DNA from 2 places in the Streptomyces sp. NPDC058307 genome. Region 2 is predicted to be linked to the other one. Evidence: predicted binding sites of a transcription regulator. Region 2 holds the regulator's gene; the other holds the start of a gene.
The links. The regulator HrcA, encoded in region 2, represses chaperone genes, less so after heat shock. The targets are predictions, from matches to a motif close to TTNGCACTCNGNNNNNCNGAGTGCNAA.

Region 1: the regulator HrcA is predicted to act here: its motif matches at 2,654-2,680, upstream of groL (chaperonin GroEL).

Annotation. Positions count from the first base shown of each region.
Region 1 is NZ_JBHVYZ010000066.1:15,828-20,378, forward strand. It holds SAM riboswitch class I at 1-98, shown strand, start outside; gene thrC (threonine synthase) at 116-1,396, shown strand; gene ACFVYN_RS33800 (MoaD/ThiS family protein) at 1,393-1,668, shown strand; gene ACFVYN_RS33805 (cold-shock protein) at 2,112-2,318, shown strand; gene groL (chaperonin GroEL) at 2,843-4,465, shown strand.
Region 2 is NZ_JBHVYZ010000002.1:230,419-234,969, reverse strand. It holds gene dnaJ (molecular chaperone DnaJ) at 1-760, opposite strand, end outside; gene hrcA (heat-inducible transcriptional repressor HrcA) at 761-1,777, opposite strand; gene ACFVYN_RS02870 (MBL fold metallo-hydrolase) at 1,928-2,656, shown strand; gene ACFVYN_RS02865 (DUF3097 domain-containing protein) at 2,691-3,506, shown strand; gene ACFVYN_RS02860 (Uma2 family endonuclease) at 3,484-4,062, opposite strand; gene hemW (radical SAM family heme chaperone HemW) at 4,163-4,551, opposite strand, start outside.

The DNA of each region.
Region 1 (4,551 bases), on a different contig from region 2:
TCTCGTAGCGATCGCTGACGATCGTCTCCGCGAGGCTCCCGGCTCGGGAAGGTGCCAAATCCGTCTCACGGCGAAGTGCGTCGTGAGGAAGATGAGGAGAAAGGGCCTCGCCTCCATGGCTGCGCAGACTGTTGCAAGCACCACGAACTCCGTCGACCTGGGTCCCGCCGCGGCGCTGAGCTGCCGCGAATGCGGCCACCGCGTCCCGCTCGGCCCGGTCTTCGCCTGCGAGGAGTGTTTCGGCCCGCTTGAGATCGCGTACGACTTCTCGGCCTACGAAACCGAGGAACTCCGCAAGCGCATCGAGGCGGGACCTTCGAACATCTGGCGCTACGCCCCGCTGCTGCCCGTCCCCGCGGACGTGGCGGACAAGCCCAACATCAACCCCGGCTGGACCAAGCTCGTCAAGGCCGACAACCTCGCCCGCGAGCTCGGCGTCACCGGCGGCCTGTACATCAAGGACGACTCCGGCAACCCGACGCACTCCTTCAAGGACCGCGTCGTCGCGCAGGCCATCGAGGCAGCCCGCGCCTTCGGCTTCACCACCCTCTCCTGCTCCTCCACCGGCAACCTCGCCGGCGCCGTGGGTGCCGCCGCGGCCCGGGCCGGCTTCCGCTCCTGCGTGTTCATCCCGCACGACCTGGAGCAGGGCAAGATCGTCATGGCCGCGATCTACGGCGGCGAGCTCGTCGGCATCGAGGGCAACTACGACGACGTGAACCGCTTCTGCTCCGAGCTGATCGGCGACCCGGCCGGCGAGGGCTGGGGCTTCGTCAACGTCAACCTGCGGCCGTACTACGCGGAGGGGTCCAAGACCCTGGCGTACGAGATCTGCGAGCAGCTGGGCTGGAAGCTCCCCGACCAGCTGGTCGTGCCGATCGCCTCCGGCTCGCAGCTCACGAAGATCGACAAGGGTCTGCAGGAGCTGATCAAGCTCGGGCTCGTCGAGGACAGGCCGTACAAGATCTTCGGCGCGCAGGCCGAGGGGTGCTCGCCGGTGTCGGTGGCGTACAAGGCCGGGCACGACGTGGTCCGCCCCCAGAAGCCGGACACCATCGCCAAGTCGCTGGCCATCGGGAACCCCGCGGACGGCCCGTACGTGCTGGACATCGCGCGTCGTACCGGCGGTGCGGTGGAGGACGTGAACGACGAGCAGATCGTCGACGCGATCAAGCTGCTGGCGCGGACCGAGGGGATCTTCGCGGAGACCGCCGGTGGCGTGACGGTGGGTGTGACCCGCAAGCTGATCGAGAACGGCGTCCTCGACCCGACGAAGACCACGGTGGTGCTGAACACCGGCGACGGTCTCAAGACCCTGGACGCGGTGGCCGGTACCGGGCTCACCGCCACGATCCGTCCGAATCTGGACTCTTTCCGAGAGGCTGGCCTCGCATGAGCGTCAACGTCCGCATCCCCACCATCCTGCGCACCTACACCGGCGGCCAGGCCGAGGTGCAGGCCGAGGGTGGGACCCTCGCCGAGGTCATCGCCGATCTGGAGAAGAACCACACCGGTATCGCGGCGCGTGTTCTCGACGACCAGGGCAAGCTGCGGCGGTTCGTGAATGTGTACGTGAACGACGACGATGTGCGGTTCGAGCAGGGGCTGGAGACGGCGACGCCCGACGGGGCCGGAGTCTCCATCATCCCGGCGGTCGCCGGCGGGTGACCGTATGACTGGTCATTACCTTCGGTAACAGAAATTACCGAGAGTTCATCCGATTGCCCTCTCCGCCAGAGAAGCGGAGGGGGCAATTCTCTATGGTTGAGCACGGTACAGTTGGGGAAGCTGCTGCTTCCTTCATGCCGGGCGCATATGAGTTCTGACTTCGGATGCGACGAGAAGTAGCCAAAGTGTGTGGGTTCTTTGCCACTTATGCTCCTTTTGTGGGGCCCGACTTGCCCCGGATTCGGGCGAATTCTTACTACATTCCGGACCCCTTCCGTCCAGAATTCTCGTCCGATTGACCTGTTGCAGACGGCAGTTGGACAGATACATTCAGCCGCGGTCGACGCGTTCCGGCGCACGCCCCCAACCATGTGGGGGGTGAGGTCTGACCCGGATCCATGAAGTGTGGATCCGTGCAAGGGCCAGTAATAGGGGAGTTAGGCATGGCTCAGGGCACCGTCAAGTGGTTCAACGCGGAGAAGGGGTACGGCTTCATCGCGGTCGACGGTGGTGCGGATGTATTCGTCCACTACAGCGCGATTCAGATGGACGGCTACCGCACCCTTGAAGAGGGCCAGCGGGTCGAGTTCGAGATCTCGCAAGGTCAGAAGGGGCCGCAGGCGGACATGGTCCGTCTCGCGACTGGCTGAAGCACGCGCCGGGTAACAACAGCGTCGTTCTTCGTTCTTCTTCGGAGGGCTCGTACCCCATGGGGAGTCATGGGTACGGGCCCTTCGGCATGTGTGCGGTTGGCGGGTGCGGGTGCGGGTTCGGTGGGGGCGGGCGTTTTGCGCAGTTCCCCGCGCCCCTGGATGCCTGCGGCGGCACGCTGGGCCCCGGTGGGTCGTCCGGGGGTGTCAACGGGAGCGACTCCGGGCGTCGTTGCTTCGCTGCGGGGCCTGTGGGGGTGCGGTCGGGGTGGGGCTCGTGGGGTGGGAAGAGGCCCGGCGGCAGGGCCGGGAGGGGGCCCGAAACGCGAGAGGCGCTTGCACTCGACCATGCCGAGTGCTAATCATTGGCGTTAGCACTCTGAAGGTGAGAGTGACAAAGATGGACCGGGTCGGTGAGGCCCGCAGGCCTTGTGGGGCAAGGATCCACAGGCCGGCGAGCCGTCCGTCGCGGGCGCGGGCGCGGTCCGAAGGAATCACCCCCAGTCCTGGAGGGACCACTTCACATGGCCAAGATCATCGCGTTCGACGAGGAGGCGCGGCGCGGCCTCGAGCGCGGCATGAACCAGCTCGCGGACGCCGTCAAGGTGACGCTCGGCCCCAAGGGCCGCAACGTCGTCCTCGAGAAGAAGTGGGGCGCCCCCACGATCACCAACGATGGTGTCTCCATCGCCAAGGAGATCGAGCTCGAGGACCCGTACGAGAAGATCGGCGCCGAGCTGGTCAAGGAAGTCGCCAAGAAGACGGACGACGTCGCCGGTGACGGTACGACCACCGCGACCGTGCTCGCCCAGGCCCTGGTCAAGGAAGGCCTGCGCAACGTAGCCGCCGGCGCCAACCCCATGGCCCTCAAGCGCGGTATCGAGAAGGCCGTCGAGGCCGTCTCCGCCGCCCTGCTCGAGCAGGCCAAGGATGTCGAGACCAAGGAGCAGATCGCCTCCACGGCCTCCATCTCCGCCGCCGACACCCAGATCGGCGAGCTCATCGCCGAGGCGATGGACAAGGTCGGCAAGGAAGGCGTCATCACCGTCGAGGAGTCCCAGACCTTCGGTCTGGAGCTGGAGCTCACCGAGGGTATGCGCTTCGACAAGGGCTACATCTCGGCGTACTTCGCCACCGACATGGAGCGGATGGAGGCGTCGCTCGACGACCCCTACATCCTCATCGCCAACTCCAAGATCGGCTCCGTCAAGGACCTGCTCCCGCTCCTGGAGAAGGTCATGCAGTCGGGCAAGCCGCTGCTGATCATCGCCGAGGACGTCGAGGGCGAGGCCCTGTCGACCCTGGTCGTCAACAAGATCCGCGGCACCTTCAAGTCGGTCGCCGTCAAGGCCCCGGGCTTCGGTGACCGCCGCAAGGCCATGCTCGGCGACATCGCCATCCTCACGGGCGGCGAGGTCATCTCCGAGGAGGTCGGCCTCAAGCTGGAGAACGCGACCCTGGACCTCCTGGGCCGCGCCCGCAAGGTCGTCATCACCAAGGACGAGACCACCATCGTCGACGGTGCCGGTTCGTCCGACCAGGTCAACGGTCGCGTCAACCAGATCCGCGCCGAGATCGAGAACAGCGACTCGGACTACGACCGCGAGAAGCTCCAGGAGCGCCTGGCGAAGCTCGCCGGTGGCGTCGCCGTCATCAAGGCCGGTGCCGCGACCGAGGTCGAGCTCAAGGAGCGCAAGCACCGCATCGAGGACGCCGTTCGCAACGCGAAGGCGGCCGTCGAGGAGGGCATCGTCGCCGGTGGTGGCGTGGCCCTCATCCAGGCCTCCTCGGTCTTCGAGAAGCTGGACCTGGAGGGTGACGAGCTGACCGGCGCCAACGCCGTGAAGCTGGCCCTGGAGGCCCCGCTCAAGCAGATCGCCGTCAACGGTGGTCTCGAGGGTGGCGTCATCGTCGAGAAGGTGCGCAACCTGCCCGTCGGCCACGGCCTGAACGCCGCGACCGGTGAGTACGTCGACATGATCGCCGAAGGCATCATCGACCCGGCGAAGGTGACCCGCTCTGCCCTGCAGAACGCCGCCTCCATCGCCGCGCTGTTCCTCACCACCGAGGCCGTCATCGCCGACAAGCCGGAGAAGGCCGCCGCGCCCGCCGGTGGCGGTATGCCCGGCGGTGACATGGACTTCTGATCCACCCCGGGCCACCAGGCCCGACGGTAGGTCAACGTCCTTGGCGGGGGCGGCACTTCCTGGGAACAGGAGGTGGCCGCCCCCGG
Region 2 (4,551 bases):
GGAGTTCGTGGATCTCGACGTAGAGGTCACCGGCGGGGCCGCCGCCGGGACCGACCTCGCCCTCGCCCGCGAGCTGGATCCGCGTGCCGTTGTCGACACCGGCCGGGATCTTCACGGTGAGCGTGCGGCGCGAGCGGACCCGGCCGTCGCCGGCGCACTCCGGGCACGGGGTCGGGACCACGGTGCCGAAGCCCTGGCACTGCGGGCACGGGCGGGACGTCATGACCTGGCCCAGGAAGGACCGGGTGACCTGCGACACCTCGCCGCGACCGCGGCACATGTCACACGTCTGCGCGGAGGTGCCGGGCGCCGCGCCCTCACCGCTGCAGGTGGTGCAGACGATCGCCGTGTCGACCTGGATGTCCTTCGTGGTGCCGAAGGCCGCCTCGTCGAGCTCGATCTCCAGCCGGATCATCGCGTCCTGGCCGCGCCGGGTGCGCGAGCGCGGACCGCGCTGCGACGCCGTACCGAAGAACGCGTCCATGATGTCCGAGAAGTTCCCGAACCCACCGGCGCCGAAGCCGCCCGCGCCACCGCCGGCCTGCGAGAGCGGGTCGCCGCCGAGGTCGTAGACCTGCTTCTTCTGCGGGTCCGACAACACCTCGTAGGCGGCGTTGATCTCCTTGAACCGCTCCTGGGTCTTGGGATCCGGGTTGACGTCCGGGTGCAGCTCGCGCGCGAGCCGACGGAACGCCTTCTTGATCTCATCCTGCGACGCGTCGCGGCGCACGCCGAGAACGGCGTAGTAGTCCGTGGCCACTTACGACTCCGCCAGGATCTGTCCGACGTACCGTGCCACTGCGCGTACCGCTCCCATCGTTCCCGGGTAATCCATGCGGGTCGGTCCGACCACGCCGAGCTTGGCGACTGCCTCGTTGCCCGAACCGTAGCCGACCGACACCACTGAAGTTGAGTTGAGTCCCTCGTAGGCGTTCTCGTGACCGATGCGTACGGTCATGCCCGAATCCCCGGCCTCGCCAAGGAGCTTGAGGAGCACGACCTGCTCCTCCAGCGCCTCAAGGACGGGCCGGATAGTGAGGGGAAAGTCATGTCCGAAGCGGGTGAGATTCGCGGTGCCGCCGATCATCAGCCGCTCCTCGTTCTCCTCGACGAGCGTCTCCAGGAGAGTGGAGAGCACTGTCGAGACCGTACCCCGGTCCTCGACGTCGAAGCCTTCGGGCAGGTCCTCGACCAGTTGCGGCACATCCGCGAACCGCCGCCCGGCGATCCGGCTGTTGAGCCGCGCCCTCAGATCGGCGAGCGAGGCCTCGCCGAAGGGGGCCGGGCAGTCGACCATGCGCTGCTCGACCCTGCCGGTGTCCGTGATCAGCACGAGCATCACGCGCGCGGGGGCGAGCGAGAGCAGTTCCACGTGCCGCACGGTCGAGCGGGTGAGGGACGGGTACTGCACGACGGCGACCTGCCGCGTGAGCTGCGCGAGCAGCCGCACGGTGCGTGCCACGACGTCGTCGAGGTCCACGGCGCCGTCGAGGAAGTTCTGGATCGCGCGCCGCTCGGGCGCGGTCATGGGCTTGACGCCCGCCAGTTTGTCGACGAACAGCCGGTAGCCCTTGTCGGTGGGGATCCGCCCGGCGCTGGTGTGCGGCTGGGCGATGAACCCCTCGTCCTCCAGGACCGCCATGTCGTTGCGGACGGTCGCCGGGGAGACTCCGAGGTTGTGCCGCTCGGTCAGGGCCTTGGACCCGACCGGCTCCTCGGTGCCGACATAGTCCTGGACGATGGCGCGCAACACCTGAAGCCTGCGTTCACTCAGCATCGCGCACACCTCCAGAAGTCGTTCCCTTGGCGCCTTGCCTGGCACTCTGTCCGTCCGAGTGCCAGCGTCCCCCGGCCAGTGTACGGCGGTGGGGTAGTCCTCGGGCAAGGCTGGTCCTGGCGGGACCGGTTGTACGGCTAGCGTCGCGGTATGACGGTGACTTGGGAAGAGCTCGGGTGGGAGCGGGTCGCGGCCGGGGTGGGACGGTGCCGGCTGCCCGGCTGGGACTGTACGGCGGGCCTGGTGATCGGCGTGGGCACGGCCCTGTTGGTGGACGCGGGCTCGGGCCTCGCGGAGGGCGCCCGGCTGCGTGCGCAGGCCGAGGAACTGGCCGGCCACCGTGTGACCCATCTCGCGCTCACCCACCCCCACTTCGACCATGTCCTCGGGGCGGCGGCGTTCGCGGGGGCGGAGGTGTTCGGCGCGGTGGGCGTGGAGACGGTGCTTGCGGGGCGGCGCGGCCGCGCGGAACTGCGGGCGGACGCGGTGCGCAACGGACTGGACCCGGCGGTGGCCGACGAGGCGGTGGACGCCCTCGTCTCGCCCCGGCATCACGTCTCGGGCGAGTGGACGCTCGACCTCGGCGACGGCCGCCAGGTCCTGCTGGCGAACGTCGGCCCCGGCCACACGGCCCACGACCTCGCCGTCCTCGTCCCCGGCGCCCCGGAGGTCGTCTTCTGCGGCGATCTGGTCGAGGAGTCGGGCGAACCGCAGGCGGGCCCGGACGCCGTACCGGCGCACTGGCCCGCCGCGCTTGACCGGCTGCTGGAGCTGGGCGGCGAGGACGCGCTGTACGTGCCCGGTCACGGAGCGGTGGTGGACGCGGCGTTCGTACGGGCGCAGCGGGACGCGCTGGCGGCGCGTTTCGGCGTGTCGTAGTGATCCCCGGGCCGGTTCTCCTATCGTCATCCGAATGCGCCAGTACTCCGCCGACCTGACCCCTCCGTGGAAGAAGCCCAAGCCGGTGCCGGAGGTGCCCGCCGAGCCCGGTCTGGTGGTCGAGGAGCCGGGCACCGGCTTCTGCGGCGCGGTGATCGGCTGCGAGGCGGGCACGGTCACTCTGGAGGACCGCTTCGGCAAGCACCGGGTGTTCCCGCTGGAGCCTCGCGGTTTCCTCCTGGAGGGCCGGGTGGTGACGCTGGTGAAGCCGCCTGCGAGCGGTCCCGTACGGCCCTCCCGTACCGCGTCCGGGTCGGTGGCCGTCCCCGGCGCACGCGCACGCGTGGCCCGCGCCGGCCGTATCTACGTCGAGGGCCGCCACGACGCGGAACTGGTGGAGAAGGTCTGGGGCGACGACCTGCGCATCGAGGGCGTGGTCGTGGAGTACCTGGAAGGTGTGGACGATCTGCCGGCGATCGTGGCCGAATTCGCGCCGGGCCCGGACGCCCGGCTCGGCGTCCTGGTGGACCACCTGGTGCCGGGCAGCAAGGAGTCCCGTATCGCCGCGTCGGTGACCAGCGAACACGCCCTGGTCGTCGGCCACCCGTACATCGACATCTGGGAGGCGGTGAAGCCGTCGGCCCTGGGCATCGAGGCGTGGCCACGGGTACCGCGCGGCCAGGACTGGAAGACGGGCGTGTGCAGGGCCCTGGGCTGGCCCTCGGAGAACACGGGCGCGGTGTGGCAGGCGATCCTGAAGCGGGTGGGCTCCTACCGGGACCTGGAGCCGGAGCTGCTGGGGCGGGTGGAGGAACTGATCGACTTCGTCACGGGTAGCGGTGGGGCCTGACACCGGGAAACGTTCCGAACTCACTGGTGTCCATATCGATCCCCAGCTCCTCCAACGGCAGCGGCGCCCCGAACTTGGTGAGCTGCTGGCGTTGGTAGTCGGCGTTCTCTCCCTTTCCAGAGGGCCTCGTCAGCAGGACGCACTGCGCCATGATCGGGTCGACGATGAGGTAGGCAGGCACCATGCCGGCGGCGTAGATCGAGCGCTTGATTTCATAGTCTCGCTGGACGCTGGTCTTGGAGACCACCTCGACGACCATCGTGATCAGACTGCACGGCAACAGCCGTCCCGACCCGGGCATGACTTCCCGCTCAAGGACTACCAGGTCCGGTACTGGCTCACTGGCTTCATCAAGAATGTCGACGTCCTGGGTCTGCAGGCGCGACCATCGCTTACGTGGAATCTGGTCCAGCACATCTTCGATGATCATGTTGTGCACAAGATCAGGGCTGGCCATCATCACGATTTCCCCCCGGAGAAGCTCGACCTTGACGCCCTCGGGAGGCTCAAGCTCCTCGAAATACTTGGTCATCCCACGCTCGTCCACAGCGGTCATCTCCGTGGCCCTCCACATCCGCCGCGTACTTTTGGCGGCAGCCTACGAACCAGATTAGGGACCGAACCGGCGTTCCGCACCGATTCACCCCGCCGAGTGATCAGTCCACCAGGTCCCTGACCACCGCATCCGCCAGCAGCCGACCCGGAAGCGTCAGTACGGCCCGCCCCTCCTCGTAAGGAACACCCTCAAGCAGCCCCTCCCCCAGCGCCCGCCGAGAAGCGGCCAGACCCTCCTCCCGCAGCAGCGACAACGGCGCCCCCTCCCGCAGCCGCAGCTCCAGCAGGATCCGCTCGACCCGCCGGTCCTCCTCCGAGAGCAGCTCACGGCCCGCCCCCGGCGGCTTCCCGGAGGCCAGCGCCGCCGCGTACGCGCCCGGATGCTTCACGTTCCACCACCGCACCCCGCCCACGTGCGAGTGCGCCCCGGGTCCGGCGCCCCACCAGTCGGCGCCCCGCCAGTACAGCTCGTTGTGCAGGCAGCGGCCCG